One region of the Streptomyces cyanogenus genome, then DNA from elsewhere that is predicted to be linked to it. Evidence: riboswitches for the same ligand, from Rfam matches in the RefSeq annotation. Region 1 holds a riboswitch; each other region holds the start of a gene.
The links. A riboswitch is a leader RNA that binds a small molecule or an ion and turns the genes downstream of it on or off. The one in region 1 is predicted to bind cyclic di-AMP.
Positions count from the first base shown of each region.

Region 2: linked by a shared signal. The riboswitch ahead of S1361_RS23090 (transglycosylase SLT domain-containing protein) and the one ahead of S1361_RS16690 (LysM peptidoglycan-binding domain-containing protein) in region 1 are both predicted to bind cyclic di-AMP.
Region 3: linked by a shared signal. The riboswitch ahead of S1361_RS19065 (M23 family metallopeptidase) and the one ahead of S1361_RS16690 (LysM peptidoglycan-binding domain-containing protein) in region 1 are both predicted to bind cyclic di-AMP.
Region 4: linked by a shared signal. The riboswitch ahead of S1361_RS29010 (M23 family metallopeptidase) and the one ahead of S1361_RS16690 (LysM peptidoglycan-binding domain-containing protein) in region 1 are both predicted to bind cyclic di-AMP.

Region 1 is NZ_CP071839.1:3,741,893-3,747,088, forward strand. It holds gene eno (phosphopyruvate hydratase) at 1-711, opposite strand, end outside; gene S1361_RS16690 (LysM peptidoglycan-binding domain-containing protein) at 1,040-1,738, opposite strand; cyclic di-AMP (ydaO/yuaA leader) riboswitch at 1,743-1,918, opposite strand; gene S1361_RS16695 (LysM peptidoglycan-binding domain-containing protein) at 2,102-3,184, opposite strand; gene S1361_RS16700 (DUF899 family protein) at 3,473-4,156, shown strand; gene S1361_RS16705 (cytochrome P450 family protein) at 4,150-5,196, opposite strand, start outside.
Region 2 is NZ_CP071839.1:5,118,357-5,123,552, reverse strand. It holds gene S1361_RS23100 (LolA family protein) at 1-502, opposite strand, end outside; gene S1361_RS23095 (polyprenyl synthetase family protein) at 757-1,767, opposite strand; cyclic di-AMP (ydaO/yuaA leader) riboswitch at 2,355-2,533, shown strand; gene S1361_RS23090 (transglycosylase SLT domain-containing protein) at 2,539-3,027, shown strand; gene S1361_RS23085 (HAD family hydrolase) at 3,072-3,884, opposite strand; gene fahA (fumarylacetoacetase) at 4,314-5,196, shown strand, end outside.
Region 3 is NZ_CP071839.1:4,241,659-4,246,854, forward strand. It holds gene trmB (tRNA (guanosine(46)-N7)-methyltransferase TrmB) at 1-74, shown strand, start outside; gene S1361_RS19055 (PrsW family intramembrane metalloprotease) at 117-1,412, shown strand; gene S1361_RS19060 (aldo/keto reductase) at 1,472-2,416, opposite strand; gene S1361_RS19065 (M23 family metallopeptidase) at 2,502-3,530, opposite strand; cyclic di-AMP (ydaO/yuaA leader) riboswitch at 3,540-3,706, opposite strand; gene S1361_RS19070 (PP2C family protein-serine/threonine phosphatase) at 3,952-5,133, opposite strand.
Region 4 is NZ_CP071839.1:6,434,941-6,440,136, reverse strand. It holds gene S1361_RS29025 (bifunctional acetate--CoA ligase family protein/GNAT family N-acetyltransferase) at 1-1,577, opposite strand, end outside; gene S1361_RS29020 (HPr family phosphocarrier protein) at 1,756-2,037, shown strand; gene S1361_RS29015 (GntR family transcriptional regulator) at 2,232-2,918, opposite strand; gene S1361_RS29010 (M23 family metallopeptidase) at 3,117-3,872, opposite strand; cyclic di-AMP (ydaO/yuaA leader) riboswitch at 3,886-4,048, opposite strand; gene S1361_RS29005 (M16 family metallopeptidase) at 4,259-5,196, opposite strand, start outside.

The DNA of each region.
Region 1 (5,196 bases):
CTGGCCGGGTGCGTAGCCGGCCTCCTTGATGGCCTCCAGGATGAGGTCGAGGGCCTCGCGGTTGGAGCCGAGGTTCGGGGCGAAGCCGCCCTCGTCGCCGAGGCCGGTGGACAGGCCCTTGGCCTTCAGCACCTTCTTGAGGGTGTGGTAGACCTCGGTGCCCCAGCGCAGCGCCTCGGAGAAGGACTCCGCGCCGATCGGGGCGATCATGAACTCCTGGATGTCCACGTTGGAGTCGGCGTGCGAGCCGCCGTTCAGGATGTTCATCATCGGCACCGGCAGCAGGTGCGCGTTGGGGCCGCCCAGGTAGCGGAAGAGGGGCAGGTCGCTGGCCTCGGAGGCGGCGTGGGCGACGGCGAGCGAGACGCCGAGGATGGCGTTGGCGCCCAGGGAGCCCTTGTTGTCGGTGGCGTCCAGGTCGAACATGGCCTGGTCGATCAGGCGCTGCTCGGTGGCGTCGTAGCCGACCAGCTCCGGGCCGATCTGCTCGATGACGGCGAGGACGGCCTTCTCGACACCCTTGCCCTGGTAGCGGTTCGGGTCACCGTCGCGGAGCTCGATGGCCTCGAAGGCGCCGGTCGAGGCGCCGGACGGAACGGCGGCACGACCCGTGCTGCCGTCGTCGAGGCCGACCTCGACCTCGACCGTGGGGTTGCCTCGGGAGTCCAGGATTTCCCGGGCTACGACGACGTCGATGGACGGCACGAGCATCTCCTTCTTGGATGTGACGCTGGAAGTGCGGGGCTGGTGTGCCTTGCGCCTAGAGCCTAACCGTCCCGGGGGCGTCGGCCACCGACCGACCGTCCCGTGGACAAGGCGACGCTACCTTTTGTTCCTCACTGAAACAAAGGGGGCCGCGACAACGGTTCGGCGCAACGGCCGGCGGGAGACGGACGACATGAAAAAGCCCCGCCCCGGTGCGTACGGGGGAACACGCACCGGGGCGGGGAGCCCGTGGGGACGGGGGGTGGCCCGCACGGGGTCTTCAGTGTGGCTCAGGGGGCCGTGCGGGCCCGGTGATCCGGCCGGGGGCCGGATGTCACTTCAGGTGGAGCTGCTGACCCGGGTAGATCAGGTTGGCGTCCTCGACGATGTCCTTGTTCAGCTCGAACAGCTTCTTCCAGCCGCCCTGCACGTGGTGCTTCTGGGCGATGGAGCTGAGCGTGTCACCGGTGACGACCTTGTACTCGCCGTCGCCCTTCTTGACCTTCTTGCCGGTCGGGGTGGTGACGGTCTTGCCCTGGCTCTTGTCCGCGGTCGCGGCCGGACGCTCGGCGGAGCGGGTGGCGGCCTGCTGCTCGGTGGAGCGGGTGGTGGTGCCGCTGCCCGAGTTCGAGGAGGTGCTCGGGGCGGAGCCGCCGTACGGGGTGCTGGACAGGCCCGTGCCGCAGACCGGCCAGGCGCCCTTGCCCTGCGCGGCGAGGACCTTCTCGGCGACCGCGATCTGCTGCGCCTTGCTGGCCTGGTTGGCCTGCGGGGCGTAGGCGGTGCCGCCGTACGCGGCCCAGGTGGAGGCGGAGAACTGCAGACCGCCGTAGTAGCCGTTGCCGGTGTTGATGGACCAGTTGCCGCCGGACTCGCACTGGGCGACCTTGTCCCACTCGGCGGAGGTGGCGGCGGAGGCGTTGCCGGCCGCCATCAGCGGGGCGGCGACGGCGGCGCCGGTGACACCGGCGAGCGCGATGGCGCGGACGGCCTTGGACGGACGGCGGTGCTTGCCCTTGCCGGTAAACAGCATGGATCGATCCCCTCACCGACGCCTGCGAGGTGAGCTGTCGGGTTCGGGCCGGTTGAGTTGCCCGGCCGCACTCCCGCTGTCGCGGGATGCGCGGCTTCACCCCCAGCCGGTTCCGGCATCAACTGCCGGACCCGGCACCTACCTTGGGTCCCCCGCTCCTGCCTACGGCGCTTGACGCGACGACTGTTCCCGGGCAACCGCTGGCAGGATTCGGCGTTGCGACTGCCGGGGCTCGTGGTGACGAGCGGCCTCGACCGTAGACACGCGATCCGCGGAATTTCAAAGACGATCAGGGCTTCTGAGACTCATCCCACACTTTCGCCAAACCGGACATTAGGGCGTTAAGTGGGGCGTCAACTCCGGCTAGTTCGTGCCCGTTTCGCCCTCGACTTCCAGGGTCTGACCGGCACTGATGTGGTTCGGGTCGGCCCCGATGGCCTTCTTGTTGCCGGCGTAGAGCGCGCGCCACCCGCCGTCGACCTCAAGGGAGTCGGCGATGGAGGCGAGGGAGTCGCCCTCGCGGACGGTGTACGTGTCCGTTTCGCGCGCCGCGTGCCGCCCGGAAGAGGTGACGTCCTGACCGTTTGTCACGTTTTCGTCCGCGCTCGCCCCGCGGTGGCGCCCACCACTGAGGGCTCCGGTGTCGACCAGGCTCCAGGAACCGGCGGCCCGCTGGGGGTTGTCCTCGGCGCCGGCGCTCGGGCTCGCCGCGGGGGCGGACTCCCGCGAACCTCCGGAACCAGGCGAGGCGGACTTGTCCGACTTGGGGTTTTTGGTCCCCGCGGAACCGGTGTCCGCACCTGCGTCCGCACCGGTGTCCTCGCCCGGCTTTCCGCTCGGTGCGGCGGTCTCGTCCGAGGAGGAACCGGTGCCGGAGCCGGAGTTGGCGTCGGAGCCCGCACCCGTGGAAGGTGACGAACCCGGCAGACCGGACGATCCCGTACCTTCGGAGGTGCCGGAGGAACCGGGGTTGCCGGAGGTGTCGGACTTCTCGGCCGGTCCGGACGAGTCACCCGAACCGCTGGTGTCACCGGAGCCGCCGACGCCCGTGTCGACGTCCACGGAGCCGGAGCCGGAGGTCAGTCCGGACAGCAGGGCGCAGGTGGCCCACGGGGCGGTGCCCTTGTCGGCGAGGATCTTCTCGGCGACGGCGATCTGCTGGTTGCGGCTGGCCTGGTCGGGGCCGGCCGCGTACTGGCCGCCGCCGTATGCGTTCCAGTCCTCCTGCGAGATCTGCAGGCCGCCGTAGTACCCGTTGCCGGTGTCCGCGCTCCAGGTGCCGCCGCTCTCGCACTCGGCCACCTTGTCCCACGTGGTGCCGTCGGCCGCGTTGGCGCTCGCCGCGCCGAGGAGCGGGATGGCGATGGCGGAGCCGGTCACTCCGGCCGCGACGAGGAGGGCGGGTGCCTGGCGGGGGCGACGGTGTCGACCGTTCCCGGAGAGCATGCAGAAGCCTTTCGAGCGACAGCAGAACCGGCGCGGCGGCTGAAGCCGCTCGCCGCGCTGATGGGTGAACGTATCGGCAGACGATCACTTGTCACAAGTTCATGCCGCGCAGATCACGTGAAGATCACAGAGTTGAGATCTTGTCACCTTCCGGCTGAGAAGCCGTCACCCTTCCCGCCACTCACGCCGTCACCCGTCGGACACGGCGCCGCCGGGCGGCTGCCGAGGACCGCCGGCGGAATCATGGAACCGACATGTCCGGGGGGCTTCCCAGCCAGGAGGACCACGATGTTCCGGCACACCCGACTGCCCGGCGAGTCCGCGGACTACCTCGCCGCCCGCGAGGAACTCCGCCACGCCGAGATCGAACTCATGCGCCACCGCGAGAAGGTCGCGGCCCAGCGGAGGGCGCTTCCCCAGGGCCCCGAGGTCGACGACTACGTCTTCCTCGAAGGCCCCGCCGACCTCGACGCGGGCGACGCCCCCGTGCGCGAGGTCACCCTGAGCGAACTGTTCACCGGCCCCGGCCGGCCACTGATCGTCTACCACTTCATGTACGGCAAGCGGCAGACCAGCCCGTGCCCGATGTGCACCCTGTGGATCGACGGCTACAACGGCATCGCCCACCACCTGGCCCGGAACGCCGACCTCGCCGTCGTGGCAGCCGCCGACCCGCCCACGCTGCGGCAGCACGCCCTCAACCGCGGCTGGTCCCGGCTGCGTCTGCTCAGCTGTGGGGACAGCACCTTCAAGTACGACCTGGGCAGCGAGGACGAGGACGGCACCCAGGACTCCACCGTCTCCGTCTTCACCCGGGACGCCGACGGCACGGTCCGCCACTTCTACTCCGCCCACCCCCGCATGGCCGAGGACATCGACCAGCGCGGCATCGACCTCCTCAACCCCGTCTGGCACCTGCTCGACCTGACGCCGGGCGGCCGGGGCGAGTGGTTCGCGGGGCTGGACTACTGACCGCCGGCGCCCCCGCGGACCGGGGTGAACTCCACCGGCAGGGTGCGCAGGCCGCGCATGATGAGCCCGCCGCGCCAGCGCAGCTCCGCCGGGTCCACGGCGAGCCGCAGGTCCGGCAGGCGGGTGAGCAGGGTGGCGAGCGCGGTCTGGCCCTCCAGGCGGGCGAGCGGCGCGCCCAGGCAGTAGTGGATGCCGTGCCCGTATCCGAGGTGCTGGTTGTCGCGGCGGGCGAGGTCCAGCACGTCCGGGTCGGCGAAGCGCTCCGGGTCCCGGTCGGCGGCGGCGAGGACCACGAGCACCGGATCGCCCGGCGCGATGTCCTGTCCGCCGATGGTGAGCGGCTCGGTGGCGAACCGCCAGGTGGCCAGCTCCACCGGGCCGTCGTAGCGCAGGAGTTCCTCCACGCCGGTCGCCAGCAGGTCCGTCTCCCCGCGGGCCAGGGACTCCTGCAGCCGGCGGCGCTGCCCGGGGTGGGTGAGCAGGGCGTAGGTGCCGTTGCCGATGAGGTTCACGGTCGTCTCGAAGCCGGCGAACAGGAGGATGAAGGCCATGGCGGCGGCCTCGTTCTCGGTGAGGTGCTCGCCGTGGTCGGAGGCGCGGATGAGGCCGGAGATCAGGTCCTCGCCGGGCACGGGCGCGGCGGGCAGCGCCTCCCGCTTCTTGTGGATCAGCTCGGCCAGGTAGCCGCGCATCTTCTTCACCGACCGGGCGACCCCGCCCCGGGGGCCTCCGCCGTGCCGGATCATCATGCCCGCCCAGTCCCGGAAGTCGTCCTGGTCCTCGCGCGGGACGCCGAGCAGGTCGCAGATGGCGTAGATGGGCAGCGGGAAGGCGAACTCGTGGATGAGGTCGGCGGACCCGCTCTGCGCGAACCGGTCGATGAGGTGGTCGGTCAGCTCCTGCACCCGGGGGGCGAACTCGGCGACCCGGCGGGGGGTGAACGCCTTGCTGACCAGCTTTCTGAGCCGGGTGTGGTCCGGCGGGTCGATGTTCAGCAGGTGCGTCATCAGCTCGGCCTTGCGCTCGCCCGGGATGCCGGT
Region 2 (5,196 bases), 1.4 Mb from region 1:
GGTTGCTCTTGCTGTCGTAGCCCCAGACGTCCTTGCCGTCGTGGATCAGGCTGTACTCGGCGCCGCGCTCCAGGAGGGACAGTTTCTGCCGGTCGGGGCCGTCGGCGGCGACGCGCAGGGTGTGCGTGCCGGAGACCAGTTCGGTGAGCTTGGCCTGCGGGTCGGCGGCGGAGTCGTCGCCGGAGCCGCCCCGGCCCGCCCCGGAGAGCAGGCCGTCCTCCAGGCCGCCGAGGTCGGGCAGGCCGAGGTCGGTGCTGACCTTCACGGTGCCGGACAGCTGCTGCACGTCCGACTTGGCGATCTTCTCGATGAGCTGCTGTGCGGTGATCTTCGGCAGGTCGGGGTCGCCGGAGTTCGCGAGCGCCGGGACCAGCCCGATCGTGGCCGCCGCCACCCCCACCACCGCGACCGGCACGGCGTACCGGGCGGCCTTGCGCCGGCCGGAGCGCGGGTTCTCGTCCCGCGCGGCGCCCACTGCGTCGTCGGATTCGTACGGTGCCATGTGTGCCTTACCTCCGTCGTCGGCGGCGGCTGTCCTCACGCTGGTCCGCTGGTCCACCTGAGCCGCCATTCTCACCCGAATCGGTGAGGAGTGGTGATTTCCGTGGTGTCCATCTGACCAAATCGGCCGTGAGGAAGCGTCAGACCTCGGAGCCAACTCCGTGTACGCCTGCGGTATGACACACGACGGCGGCATCTCCACCCGACCCGTAGGGGTCGTGCCGGGCGCCGCCGCCCGGACGGGGTCCGGCCGGGTCAGCCGGCGCGGTGCACGACCGCGTCACACAGCTCGATCAGCGCCGCCTTGGCGTCGCACTCGCGCAGCGGGGCGAGCGCGGCCCGCGCCTCCTCCGCGTACCGCACGGTGTCCCGGCGGGCCTGCTCCAGCGCGGGGTGCGCGCGCAGCGCGGCCAGCGCCTCGGCGTGCCGGGCGTCGTCACTGAGGTCGGAGTCGAGCAGCTCGCACAGCGCGACGTCCTCGGGCAGGCCCAGCCGGGCGGCCCGCTCCCGCAGCCGGAGCACCGGCAGGGTGGGGATGCCCTCGCGCAGGTCGGTGCCCGGGGTCTTGCCGGACTCGTGGGAGTCGGAGGCGATGTCCAGGACGTCGTCCGCGAGCTGGAAGGCGACCCCGAGCCGTTCGCCGTACTGGGTGAGCACGTCGACGACCCTCTCGTCCGCACCGGACATCATCGCGCCGAACCGGCACGACACCGCCACCAGGGAGCCCGTCTTGCCGCCGAGCACGTCCAGGTAGTGCTCGACCGGGTCGCGGCCGTCCGAGGGACCCGCGGTCTCCAGGATCTGGCCGGTGACCAGCCGCTCGAACGCCAGGGCCTGCACCCGGACCGCCTCGGGGCCGAGGTCGGCGAGGATCTGGGAGGCGCGGGCGAACAGGAAGTCGCCGGTGAGGACCGCGACGGAGTTGCCCCAGCGCGTGTTGGCGCTGTCCACGCCCCGCCGTACGGCCGCCTCGTCCATGACGTCGTCGTGGTACAGCGTGGCCAGGTGGGTCAGCTCCACGACGACGGCCGACGGCACGACGCCGGGCGCGTAAGGGTCGCCGAACTGGGCCGCGAGCATGACGAGGAGTGGCCGGAAACGCTTCCCTCCGGCCCGTACGAGGTGCTGCGCGGCCTCCGTGATGAACGGGACCTCGCTCTTGGTGGCTTCGAGCAAGCCTTCCTCGACAGCCGCCAATCCGGCCTGGACATCGGCTTCCAGAGCCTGGTCCCGCACGCTCAGCCCGAACGGCCCGACGACGGTCACGAGGGGTCTCCTGTCTGCTGGTGTCTGCTGGCGATTACACGGTTTGTCGATAGGTCGCTGCCCTCACTCAAGTCAGCGTATCCGGTCCCTGTTCGATCACCGATAGCGCCCACCGGTCCAGCCTGGGCGGTACCGGACCACAACCGACATACAGGTGATCACATGTTAATGATGGACATTTATCGACTTAACGGAAATCCGGACATTCCGTCGTGTCCCCTCCGCACCTTTCTCGCCACCCCCGTTCCGTGCCGGCCATTACGACAACGACGGACACCGCACCCCAGGTTCCACCATCACTCCGACTTCCCGCCTTAATCGCCCTAATCCCTCATGTCTGATTTGAAATAGTTTGCCATTTCGTGAGTTGGCTCACGCTCCCCGTCTGCCCGCTCCCCCCTCAACAAGCCCTGGGAGCCCTTGTCCTGTCGGCGAGTTGAGGATTGGCAACCGCAAAGGATCAAGCACCTCATACAGCATCGATCAAGGTCAAATCGCATGTTGTGTGAATCCAGTACTTGTTCCCGACATGTGCTCTCGCATACGTTCCGGGCCGTCGGGCGGACGCCGAATCCTGCCGCCGCCCGCGTAACCCATCGACGAACTCATTCGTACGGCAGGAGCGGGGGACCCAGGTAAGTCGCCGGGCCGGACGGCACACGCCGCACCGGGACGGCTCGGGGTTAAGCCGTGCCTCCTCCAGGGCACGGCCGGGCACCTCCCGCCCGAACCCGACAGCTCACCCCGCAGGCGCCGGAGAGGAACACCCCCATGTCTGCTGCCGCTCAGCCCCGCCGCACCCGCAACAGCCGCCTCGTCCGTACCCTCGTCGCCGCCGGCACCGGCGCCGCCGTCCTCGCCCTGCCGCTCATCGGCGCGACCAGCGCCTCCGCGGCCACCGGCACCACCACGACGGCCGCCACCACCACCGCCGGATACCCCAACAACCTGGACGGCTGGATCCGCGAGTCGCTCGCGATCATGGCCGAGAAGCACATCCCGGGCACCTACAACGGCATCTACCGCAACATCATCCGCGAGTCCTCGGGCAACCCGAACGCCATCAACCTCTGGGACTCCAACGCCGCCAAGGGCATCCCGTCCAAGGGCCTGCTCCAGGTGATCGACCCGACGTTCAACGCGTACCACGTCGCCGGAACGTCGTTCAACATCTACGACCCGGTCGCGAACATCACCGCCGCCTGCAACTACGCGGCCGCGCGGTACGGGTCGATCGACAACGTGTTCGGCGCGTACTGACCGGTTCCGGACCGGGTCCGCGGCCGGCGCCACTGACGTCCCGGTCAGTCGGTCGGGAAGAGTCTTTCGAGGACGACGGCGATGCCGTCGTCCTCGTTCGACAAGGTGACCTCGTCGGCCACCGCCTTCAGTTCGGGGTGCGCGTCGGCCATGGCGACACCACGCGCCGCCCAGTCGAACATCGGGATGTCGTTGGGCATGTCGCCGAAGGCGATGGCCCGGTCGGCGCCGATCCCCAGCCTCTCGGCGGCCAGCGCCAGTCCGGTCGCCTTCGTCACCCCGCCGGGCTGGAGCTCCACGGTGCCCGGCCCGGACATGGTGACCGTCGCCAGCGAGCCCACCGCCGCGCGCGCCACCGCCGCCAACTCGTCGTCGGACAGGGTGGCGTGCCGCAGCAGCACCTTGCTGATGGGCTTCGCCCACAGGTCGTCGCGCCGGCCGACGCGCACCGCGGGCAGCGTCGGATGAGGCATCCGGTAGCCGGGCTCGATGAGCGTGAGCCCGTCGACGCCGTCCTGGTCGACCGCCGCGTAGACCTGCCCCACCTCCGCCTCGATCTTGCCGAGCGCGGTCTCGGCCAGCTCCCGGTCCAGCCGGACCGACCACAGCAGGCGGTCGGTGCCGGCGTCGTAGACCTGTGCTCCCTGCCCGCACACCGCGAGCCCCGTGCAGCCGAGGTCCGCGAGCAGCGGCCGTACCCGCGGGGCCGGGCGGCCCGTCACCACCAGATGCCGGGCGCCGGCCCGTGCCACCCGCGCGAGCGCGGCGAGCGACCGGTCGGAGACGGTGTCGTCGCCGCGCAGCAGCGTGCCGTCCAGGTCGGTGGCGATGAGTGCATATGCCGGGGTGGGTGCCATGATCAGAGAATACGGACACCGCGCCCCGCCGACTCACGGGCCGATCCACGCACTTGCGTACTGGTGCGCCCCAAGTCGCCTGCGCAGACGCCCCGATGGCGCTGCCGCCGCGGGACCCGGGCCAACCCTGGGCCGCGGCCGGGTGCTTCGCCAGGTGGGACGGTGAGCACGGGACTGCCGTCCTGCACCTCGGCTCCGGCCGAGGTGCAGGACGCACCTCGGCTCCGGCCGCCCGAAGGGGCGCCAAGCCATAATCAACCGCTCAAACATGTCTTGTCAGGACATCAACGACTCTTTAGGCGCTGAGCGAGCGACCTTTCGATCACCACGTGAGGCACTGCCCAAGACACGCGAGTGGGTCGTAACGTGTGGCCCGACCACATGGAACGCAGTGCCATGCATGGCCCGATGAGAGTGAGGCAGCACCCCATGCCCCCCTTCGACGTCCCCGAGGGCGACCCCTTCGGTCCGCACAACCTCCCCTATGGCGTGTTCTCGCCCTCCGGCAGCACGGAGCGGCGGATCGGCGTCCGGCTCGGGAACCACGTCCTCGACGCGGGCGCCGCGGCCGCCGCGCTCGGCTCGCCCCACCAGGCGCTGCTCGCCCGGCCCACCCTCAACCCGCTGCTGGCCGCCGGCCGTGCCACCTGGTCCGACGTACGGCGTGCCGTCACCGCCTGGGTCACGGACCCGGCCCACCGCGAGGCCGTGGAGCCGCTGTTCCACCCGCTGTCCGAGGTGACGCTGCACCTGCCCTTCGAGGTCGCGGACTACGTCGACTTCTACGCCTCGGAGAACCACGCCCGCAACGTCGGCCAGATCTTCCGCCCGGACGCCGAGGACTCCCTCACCCCCAACTGGAAGCACCTGCCGATCGGGTACCACGGCCGCTCCGGCACGGTCGTGGTCTCCGGCACGGACGTCGTACGGCCGTCCGGGCAGCGCAAGGGCCCGGGCGACCCCGCGCCCGTCTTCGGTCCGTCGGTGCGGCTGGACATCGAGGCCGAGGTCGGCTTCGTCGTGGGCGTGCCGTCACGGCTGGGCAGCCCGGTCGCGCTCGGCGACTTCCGGGAGCACGTCTTCGGGCTGTGCCTGCTGAACGACTGGTCCGCGCGGGACATCCAGGCCTGGGAGTACGTCCCGCTCGGCCCGTTCCTCGGCAAGTCCTTCGCGACCTCGGTGTCGGCGTGGATCACCCCGCTGGAAGCGCTGGAGCACGCGCGCGTGGCGCCCCCCGAGCGCACGCACCCGCTGCTGCCCTACCTGGACGACTCGGCGCCCGGCGCGGAGCCCGGCGGCTACGACCTGCGCA
Region 3 (5,196 bases), 500 kb from region 1:
TGGACAAGGGACATGTGGTGCGAGACCTGCTGTTCCGGCGCGTTCCGCACAGCACCGCCGGGCAGGACCGGTAATCCGCTCCAGCCCCTCGTCCCGCCACCGTTAGGGTCGATGCCGTGGCCACCAGTCCTCCGTTTCCGACGTACTCCCCGAGCCCCGGCGACGGTGTGCTCCGCCACCCGCACTGGTGGCAGCGCAGGTGGGTGCGGTACGGAGCACTGAGTTCCCTGCTGGTGCTGTCCGGCCTGGTCATCCTGGCGCTCGTGCGGCGGCAGACCGGCACGGAGGGCTTCCTCGTCGGGCTCGGGCTGGCGGTGCTGCCCGTGCCCTGGCTGATAGCCGCCTTCCGGTGGCTGGACCGGGTTCAGCCGGGCCCCTGGCGGAACCTGGTCTTCTCCTTCGCCTGGGGAGCCTGCGCGGCGGCGCTGATAGCGATCGTGGCCAACAGCTTCGCGACCAAGTGGATAGCCACCTCGACGGCGGACCCGGCCGGCGCCGACACGCTCGGCGCGACGGTGATAGCCCCGATCGTGGAGGAGTCCGCGAAGGCCGCCGCCGTGCTGCTGGTCTTCCTCTTCCGCCGGCGCGACTTCACCGGGATCGTGGACGGGGTGGTGATCGCGGGGGTCACCGCCACCGGCTTCGCGTTCACCGAGAACATCCTCTACCTCGGTACGGCCTTCGGGACCGACCAGCTCACCGGCGACCGCGGCATCGCCTCCGTCACCGCCGCCACCTTCTTCGTGCGCATCGTGATGTCCCCGTTCGCGCACCCCCTGTTCACCGTGCTCACCGGCATCGGCTTCGGCATCGCCGCGCTGTCCGCCGAGCGGCAGCACCTGCGGCGGATCCTGCTGCCGGTCTGCGGCCTGCTGCTCGCGATGGGCATGCACGCCTTCTGGAACGGCTCCTCCACCTTCGGCGAGTACGGCTTCTTCGCCGTCTACGGCGCCTTCATGGTGCCCGCGTTCGCGCTGCTGACCTGGCTGGCGATCTGGACCCGGCAGCGGGAGCTGCGCACCGTGCGGGCGGAGCTGCCGGCGTATGTGCTCGCCGGGTGGCTGGGTCCGGCCGAGCCGTTCGCGCTCGGGTCGATGCGGGCACGCCGGATGGCCCGGGACTACGCCCGGCACCACCAGGGGCGCCCGGCGGCGCGGGAGGTCGCCCGGTACGAGGCGGACGCCACCGCGCTGGCCTTCCTGCGGCACCGGGGGCGGGCGGGGAAGACCGGGGCCGACTTCGTCGTACGGGAGCGGGAGCTGCTGGACGAGCTGTGGAAGCGCAGGCACGTGGCCCGGCCGGCCCTGGAGTACGCGAGCCGGGCCTCCGTACCGGCGCCGGCGCACTGGGGCGCGGCGCCGTACGGGTACCCGGCGGTGCCGTACGCCGCGTACAACCCGTACCGGACGTAGGCGCGGCCGGCCGACGAGGGTTCGGCACCGCCGGGCCGGGCCGCCGCGGTGGGGGAAGGCTAGGCGGAGACCTGGGTCAGCCGGGTCACCTCGGCATCCGTCAGCGTCAGTTCCGCCACCCCCAGCAGCGCCGGCAGCTGTTCCACCGTCCGCGCCGAGGCGATCGGGGCCGTGATCGTCGGCTGGGCGGCGAGCCAGGCCAGGGCGACGGTGGCGACCGGGGCCTCGTGGGCGGCGGCGATCTCGTCCAGGGCGGCCAGGACCCGCTGGCCGCGCTCCGAGCCGGCGTACTTCTGCGCCCCGCCGGCGCGGGCGCTGTCGACGGTCGTACCGGGCCGGTACTTGCCGGTGAGGAAGCCCGAGGCGAGGGAGAAGTACGGGACGGCGGCCAGGCCCTCACGGGCGGCCAGGTCCTGCAGCGGGCCCTCGTAGGTGTCCCGGGAGACCAGGTTGTAGTGCGGCTGGAGGGCGACGTAGCGGGCGAGGCCCTCGCGGTCGGAGAACTCCAGGGAGGCCCGGAGGCGTTCGGGGGTGATGTTGGAGGCGGCGATGTGCCGGACCTTGCCGGCCTTCACCAGCTCGTCGAGCGCGCCGATGATCTCCTCGACCGGCACCTCGGGCTTGTCGTAGTGGGTGTAGTAGAGGTCGATGTGGTCGGTGTCCAGGCGACGCAGGGAGGCGTCGGCCGCGGCCCTGATGTTGGCGGCGGACAGCCCCTGGTACTCGGGGTGCTGGCTGACCTTGGTGGCGATGACGACGTCGGAGCGGTTGCCGCGGGCCTTGACCCACTTGCCGATGATCGTCTCGGACTCGCCGCCCTGGTTGCCCTCGACCCAGGCGGAGTAGGCGTCGGCGGTGTCGATGAAGTTGCCGCCGGCCGCCGTGTAGGCGTCGAGGACGGCGAAGGAGGCCTGTTCGTCCGCGGTCCAGCCGAAGACGTTGCCGCCCAGGCAGAGCGGGAAGACCTCGAGATCGGAAGAGCCCAGTGTGCGAAGTGACGTCATACGACAGGTCAACACCGGCGGCGGAAGATCGCATCCCGCCACCGGTGTCGAATTCCTGCACGGCGTCCCGCGCGGAGCGCAGGCGTCAGGGGGTGAGGCCCTTGCCGCGCAGCCACGCCATGGGGTCGATCCCGGTGGGCTGGCCGCCGGGGTGGACCTCCAGGTGCAGGTGCGGGCCGGTGACGTTGCCGGTGGCGCCGACGCGGCCGATGACCTCACCGGTGGAGACCTTCTGGCCGGCCTTGACGTTGATCGAGGACTGGTGGCAGAACCACAGCTCGGTGCCGTCGTCCAGGGTGAGGATCGTGCGGTAGCCGTAGGCGCCGGCCCAGCCCGCCTCCGTGATCGTGCCGCTGTGGACGGCCTTGATCAGGGTGCCGGTGGGGGCGGCGAAGTCGAGACCGGTGTGGTAGCCGGAGGACCACATCGAACCGGCCTGACCGAAGGTCGAGGTGATCGTGTACGAGGAGGTCGGCAGCGTGTACTGCTTGGCCAGCCGGGCCAGCCGCTCCTCCTCCGCCTTCTTCTCGGCGGCGGCCTCCGCCTTCTCCTTGGCCGCGGCGGCCTTGGCGGCGGCTTCCTTCTCGGCCCGGGCGGCGGTGTCGGCGGCCTGCTTCTCGGCGGCGGCGAGCGCGACGGCGGTGGCCTTGCTCTCGGCCTGGCCCTGCTGCTGCTCGGCCTGGGCCATGATCCGGTTACGCAGGGCCTCGCCCGCGTCGGAGCCGTGCTCGCCGTCGACGGTGGCCACGCCGACGCTGCTGAGCGTGGTGGTGGCCTCGGCGGCCGGGGCGTCGTCGGAGCCGTCGTCGAAGAGGGAGCCGACGGAGGGCAGGTCCGGCAGGGAGACGGAGACCGGCGGCTTGCCGGTGTTGGCGCTCGCCATGCCGCCCGCGCCGACCGCGGCCATGACGCCGACGCCGAGGACGGTGGAGCTGCGCGCGAAGCCGCCCCGCTGCTTGGCGACGCGGTGCCGGCCACGGACCGGGGCGACGGAGTCCTCGGTCGGGTTCCACTCCTCCCAGGGGCCCTCCTCGGCGCGGTAGGAACCGTAGCCGAAGGTCTCGCGCTGAGCCGGTATGAACGGGGCTTCTGGGGCAGGCCGGTTGGACGCCACGCGGGCGTACTCCTTTCCTTCCTCCGCCTACCGGGTTAGCTGACGGGTTCGGAGCAGGAAGGTCTCCTACGCGCGTATACCGGTCGTGGACTCCATGAGTTCACGACGGCGTCCGCGTGATTCACCCCAAGGTGGTGGTTCCCCGGTTCCCTTGCGGGATTCGGCGCGTGCGCACGGAGCCGCCTCTTGTGACGGCTGGGACGACCGCGCTGCGTTATCGAACGTTAATAGACCTGCCAGTCACTTTCCAAGCCGTCCGGCTTGATCATTAACCTTTTTGCCGATGGAGCTATCGGCCACTACTCCGCCAAAACGGGCGAGTTGACCGGAGTACGGGAGAGTTCAGCAGTCACTTCCGGTTTTGATGGTGACTCAGATGTTATGCGGAGGGCGCTCGTCCGCTCACCGTCGGTGACGGCCCTCAGGGCCGTCGTACGGCGAGCAGCGCCATGTCGTCGGTCATGCCGCCGCCGCAGTGCCGGCGCACCTCCGCGGCGAGCCGGTCGAGCAGCGCGGTGGGACCGGGGAAGGTGCGCCCGGCGAGCCGCCGCTCGGGATCGTAGAACCGGCCGTGGGCGTCCCGGGCCTCGGACAGGCCGTCGGTGTGGAGGAGCAGGGTGGCTCCGCTCGGGAAGCCGGCCTCGGTGGCCCGGTCCGGCCACCGGCCCAGGTCGCCCATGCCGAGCGGCAGCGCGGGCTCGGCGGGGGCGAGGGTGCGCAGGGTGCCGTCGGCGTGCAGCAGCAGCGGCGGTGGGTGGCCGCGGTTGACGATCCGTACGAGGCCCTCGCCGTGCGGGAGTTCGGCGAGGACCGCGGTGGTGAACCCCTCCAGGGCGTCGATCCCGTCGCGCCGGGTGCCCTCGCGGGCCAGCGCCCGCTCCAGCCGCTCGGCCACTTGCTCCAGGGTCGCCTCCTGCTCGGCCGCCTCGCGGAACGCGCCGATCACCACGGCGACGGCGGCCACCGCCCCCATCCCCTTGCCGCGCACGTCCCCGACGACCAGCCGGACGCCGTGCGGAGTGTCCTGCACCGCGTACAGGTCGCCGCCGATGAACGCGTCCCGCCGGGCGGCCTCGTAACGGGCGGCGATCTCGAAGCCGCCGATCCGGGCGTCCGGCTCCGGCAGGACGGCCCGCTGGGCGGCCTCGGCGACCTCCCGGGCGGAGGCGAGCTGCCGGTCGCCGCGCCGGACCACCCGGTTGATCGCGGCGGCCAGCAGGGCGACCGTGGCCACGGTGACCACGTCGGTGACGGTGCTCACGGTCGGGTGGGCACCGGCGTCGTCGTGCACGGCGTAGGCGGCGGCGAGGGACGCGAGGCCGGCGAGCACGGTGGTGCGCAGCGCGGACAGGGGGGCGGCGACCAGCGGGGCGGCGGTGAAGAACGGGACCGGAGTGAAGTCCTGGGGGGTCAGCAGGCCGTACAGGACGCCGCAGACGACGAGGAGCGCGGGCAGGGCGCGGGCCAGGCCGCGCGGCCCCGGGCGGCGGCGGGCGCGCACCGGCGCGGGTTCGGCGCCGACGCCCGGGTCGGGCACGGGATCGCCGGGAGGCCGATCGCCCGCCCTGGCGTACGGGCTCTCCTCCACCTTTCCAGGGCGCACCGCGTGTCTCCCACATGTCCGACGTGCTTCCAGGTTTCCGGGCCCCGGGACACCGGGCGACCG
Region 4 (5,196 bases), 2.7 Mb from region 1:
AGCACGCCCAGCGACTCGGAGTTGCCGAGGATGGCCACGCGCGGGCCTGCGGGCAGTGGCTGGCGCGCGAGCAGCAGCCCCGCGTCGACCAGCTCGGTGATCGTGTCGACCCGGATCACCCCGGCCTGCCTGAGCAGTGCGGAGACGGTCGCGTACGGCAGCCGCGTGGCCCGTACCGCGTGGCCCTGCGGTGCCGTGCCGGTCCCCTGGACCACCACCAGGGGCTTGGCCGCCGCCGTCCGCCGGGCGAGGCGAGTGAACTTGCGGGGGTTGCCGATGGACTCCAGGTACATGAGGACGACGTCGGTCTCGGGGTCGTCGTACCAGTACTGCAGGACGTCGTTGCCGGAGACGTCGGCGCGGTTGCCGGCGGACACGAAGGTGGAGACGCCGGTGACCCCGGTGACGCCTCCGCCGCGCCGGTGCAGCCGGGACAGCAGGGCGATGCCGATGGCGCCGGACTGGGCGAACATGCCGATGCGGCCGGGGCGGGGCATCTCGGGGGCGAGGGAGGCGTTCAGCCGGACGTCCGGGGCGGTGTTGATGACGCCGAAGGCGTTCGGGCCGATGATCCGCATGCCGTACGCGCGCGCGGCGCGGACGAGGGCCCGCTGCCGTTCGTGCCCCTCGGGGCCGCTCTCGGCGTATCCGGCGGAGAGCACGACCAGCCCCTGGACGCCGTGCTCCCCGCACTCGGCGACCACGGCGGGCACCTGCTCGGCCGGGACGGCCACGACGGCGAGGTCCACGGGCCCGTCGATGTCCCGCACCGAGCGGTGCGCGGGCACCCCGTCGATCTCCTTGAGGTCCTCCGGGAACACCTTGTTCACGGCGTACAGACCGCCGGTGTACCCCGCGTCGCGGATGTTGCCGAGGATGCTGCGGCCCACTCCGCCGGGGACGCGGCCGACGCCGACGACCGCGACGGAGCCGGGCGCCAGGAGCCGCCGTACCGAGCGGGCCTCGGCGCGCTGCTCGCGCGCGCGTTGGACGGCGAGGGAGCGGTCGGTGGGTTCGAGGTCGAACTCCAGGCGGACGACGCCGTCCTCGAAGCTGCGTTTCTGGGTGTAGCCGGCGTCCGTGAACACCTTGATCATCTTGGTGTTGGCGGGCAGCACCTCGGCGGCGAAGCGGCGGATGCCCCGCTCGCGCGCGACGGCCGCGATGTGCTCCAGCAGGGCGGAGGCGACCCCGCGGCCCTGGTGGGCGTCCTGCACCAGGAAGGCGACCTCGGCCTCGTCGGCGGGCGCGGAGGCGGGCATGCCGTCGGTGCCGATGCGGTCATAGCGTACGGTGGCGATGAACTCGCCGCCGACGGTGGCCGCGAGTCCCACCCGGTCCACAAAGTCGTGGTGCGTGAAGCGGTGGACGTCCTTGGCGGAGAGCCGTGGGTACGGCGCGAAGAAGCGGTAGTACTTCGACTCGTCCGAGACCTGCTCGTAGAAACTGACCAGGCGGTCGGCGTCATCAACGGTGATGGGCCGGATGCGCGCGGTGCCACCGTCGCGCAGCACCACGTCCGCCTCCCAGTGGGCGGGGTACTGGTGCCGGTCCTGCCGGTCCGCCGAGGTCTGCATGGGCCCCAGAGTACGGCTCGCGTACGACAACGGCGCGAGGCAGTCTGTGGAGGACGGGAAGCCGGACCGCGGCCGCGGTCCGGTGCCACACCGGAGAGGGACGCAGGTCCGCTCCGGACCCGCTTCGCGATATGGGAAACTGGTCTAGACAACCCTGAACACCGAAGGGCAGCAACACATGGCTGAGCGCCGCGTCAACGTCGGCTGGGCCGAGGGCCTCCACGCCCGCCCCGCCTCCATCTTCGTCCGAGCCGCCACGGCCGCAGGCGTCCCGGTGACGATCGCCAAGGCCGGGGGCAACCCCGTCAACGCGGCCTCCATGCTCGCCGTCCTGGGTCTGGGCGCCCAGGGTGGCGAGGAGATCGTCCTCGCCTCCGACGCCGAGGGTGCGGACGCCGCACTCGACCGGCTGGCCAAGCTGGTCTCCGAGGGCCTGGAGGAGCTGCCCGAGACCGTCTGAGCGAGTACCGCACAGAGCGCCGGAGCCGCGTTCGCCTTTCGGGGCGGCGCGGCTTCGCCATATGCGCGCACTCGCCTCCGTGCCGTCGATTCGTCAGGCGCCGGAAAAGGCCCGCATGAATTACGGCACCATGAATTCGGGCAGCAGAAAACACCCCACCCGGAAATAGCTCCTCTTTGTATACGGCGCCCGTGTTAATGTCGCTGACCCGACATGTTTACGGCTTGTTGCGAAGTCCTCACACGCTCCGCGGCACCGGAAAAACGCAGCCGGTGCGCGCCCGTCGCACGCTCGGCGTGCAAAGTGGTGAGCGCCCGCGCGCGCTCGGCGTCGCCCCGCGCCACCGCGTCCACGATGGCGCCGTGCTCGGTCCAGGACTCCGTGGGGCTGGCCGGTGCCTCGACCGTGTACATCCAGGCGATCTTGTGTCGCAGCTGGGTGAGCATCGAGGTGAGCGAGGGGCTGCCGGAGGCCTGGGCGAGCGTCTCGTGGAACCAGCCGCCCAGCGAGCGCAGATCCTCGCTGCCGCCCCTCCTGGCCCGTTCCTGGCCCAGCCGGACCAGGCCGCGCAGCACCTTCAGATGGGCCTCGGTGCGCCGCTGGGCGGCCCGGGCGGCACCCAGCGGCTCCAGCAGCATCCGCATCTCCAGCAGGTCGGCGGCCTCCTGCTCGGTCGGCTCGGCCACACACGCGCCCGCGTGCCGGCGCGTCACCACGAAGCCCTCGGCCTCCAGGGTGCGCAGGGCTTCGCGCACGGGGACGCGCGAGACGCCGTACCGGCGGGCCAGGACTTCCTCGGTGAGGCGGCTGCCGCGCTCGTAGACGCCCGCGACGATGTCGTCCCGGACAGCGGTACACACCGAGTGCGCCGGAATACGCATGACCGACCTCCGCCTTAATCCCCGTGAAACGTCGACGATGGACGTGTGTTCCGTGACTCTATTGCAATGAGCCGGAATTTCCGACGGCGGGCTCTAATCCATGGATATTTTTTGGTCAGCGGATCCGGCGGACACTGCGAAAAACGGCGAAAGCCCCGGCTCGGTGAGCCGGGGCCTCGAAGGGTCGTGCGCGGTGCGTCAGAGGTTCACGCCGTGCTTGCGGAGGTAGGCGACCGGGTCGACGTCCGAGCCGTACTCGGGGCTGGTCCGCGCCTCGAAGTGCAGGTGCGGGCCGGTGACGTTGCCGGTGGCGCCGGACAGGCCGATCTGCTGGCCCGGGACGACCTTCTGACCCACCGTGACGCCGATGGACGACAGGTGCCCGTACTGCGTGTACATGCCGTCTGCCATCCGGATCACGATCTGGTTGCCGTACGCGCCGCCCCAGCCGGTGGAGACGACCGTGCCGGAGCCCACCGCGTGGACGGCCGTGCCGGCGGCCGCGTGGAAGTCGATGCCGGTGTGCGAGCCGGAGGACCACAGGGAGCTGCTGGCCTGGTAGCCCGTGGAGACGTAGGAGTGCGCGATGGGGGCGACGAAGGTGTTCAGCAGCTTGCGCTCCGCCTCGCGGGCGGCACGGGCCTTGGCCGCGCGCACCTCCGCGGCCCGCTTGGCGGCGGCCTTCGCGGCGGCCTCCTCGGCCGCCTTCCGCTCGGCGGCCTGCTGCTGGGCGGTGGCCTGGGCGTCGATCTGCTCGGGGACGTCCTCGGTGACGGTGAGGACGGGGACGAGGCCGGTCTGCTCCGGGGAGTGCTCGGCAGCGAGCGCCGGGGAGGCGGCGAGGGTGCCGATCACGCCGGTGGTGGTGAGGGCCGCGACGCCGGCCGCCTGAGCCGTGGTCCGCTTGACCCGACCGGGCTTGCGGTGCTTCCCGGTGGCGCAGATGAACGCCATGAAGTGGCTGGTCCTTTCCTTCCTTCTCGCCTACCGGGTTAGCTGACGGGTTCGGAGCAGGAAGGTCTCCTACGGGCCCCCCCCCCGCAGCCGCGCGGGCGCCCGATTCACCCCAGGGACGATGGGTCCCCGGCTCCCCTGGCTCGCGCCGTACGGGGACTCGGCGATGACTGTCCGGTGCCGCGGGTGCGGCGCACTGCCTGACGAACAGCCCGGACGACGCTACGGCGGCGTGCTTTCAATCCTCAAACGCAGCCGGGTTTTTGTAGCGCATCCCACAGGGCAGACAGGCAACCTCCGCCCCAAAACGGGCATCTGAGGGAGCGAGTGGAACAGCAGGGGCCCTGGCGGCCTACGGGTCGTCAGGGCCCCACGCGCGCGTGCCGTTACTCGGCCGCCACCACGGTCACTTCACCGATGCCGAGCGCCTCCACCGGCGCCTTGATGCTGGCCGCGTCACCGACGAGGACGGTCACCAGACGGTCCACCGGGAAGGCGTTCACGACGGCCGCGGTGGCCTCCACCGTTCCCGTGGCGGCCAGCTGCCGGTACAGCGTCGCCTGGAAGTCGTCGGGCAGGTGCTGCTCGACCTGGTCGGCCAGCGTGCTCGCGACGGCCGCCGCCGTCTCGTACTTCAGCGGCGCCACGCCGACCAGGTTCTGCACGGCGACGTCCCGCTCGGCGTCGGTCAGGCCCTCCGCCGCGACGGTCCGCAGCACCTTCCACAGGTCGTCCAGGGCGGGGCCGGTGTTCGGCGTGTCCACGGAGCCGCTGATGGCGAGCATCGCCGCGCCCGTGCCGTCCGGCGCGGACCGCAGGACCTGCCCGAAGGAGCGCACGCCGTAGGTGTAGCCCTTCTCCTCGCGCAGGACGCGGTCCAGGCGGGAGGTGAGGGTGCCGCCGAGGCAGTACGTGCCGAGCACCTGGGCCGGCCACACCCGGTCGTGCCGGTCGGGGCCGATCCGGCCGATGAGCAACTGCGTCTGGACGGCGCCGGGCCGGTCCACGATGACCACGCGCCCGGTGTCGTCGGCGGTCACCGGCGGCACCGGCCGGGGCTCACCCGGGGTACCGGTCCAGACGCCCAGGGTGTCGCCGAGCAGCCCGTCCAGGTCGGTGCCGGTCAGGTCGCCGACGACGACCACGGTGGCCGTGGTGGGCCGCACATGGCGGTCGTAGAAGGCGCGTACGGCCGCCGCGTCGATCTTCTCGACCGTCTCCTCGGTGCCCTGGCGCGGCCGGGACATGCGCGAGGTCGCCGGGAACAGCTCCTTGGAGAGCTCCTTGGCGGCCCGGCGGGAGGGGTTGGCCAGCTCGTGCGGGA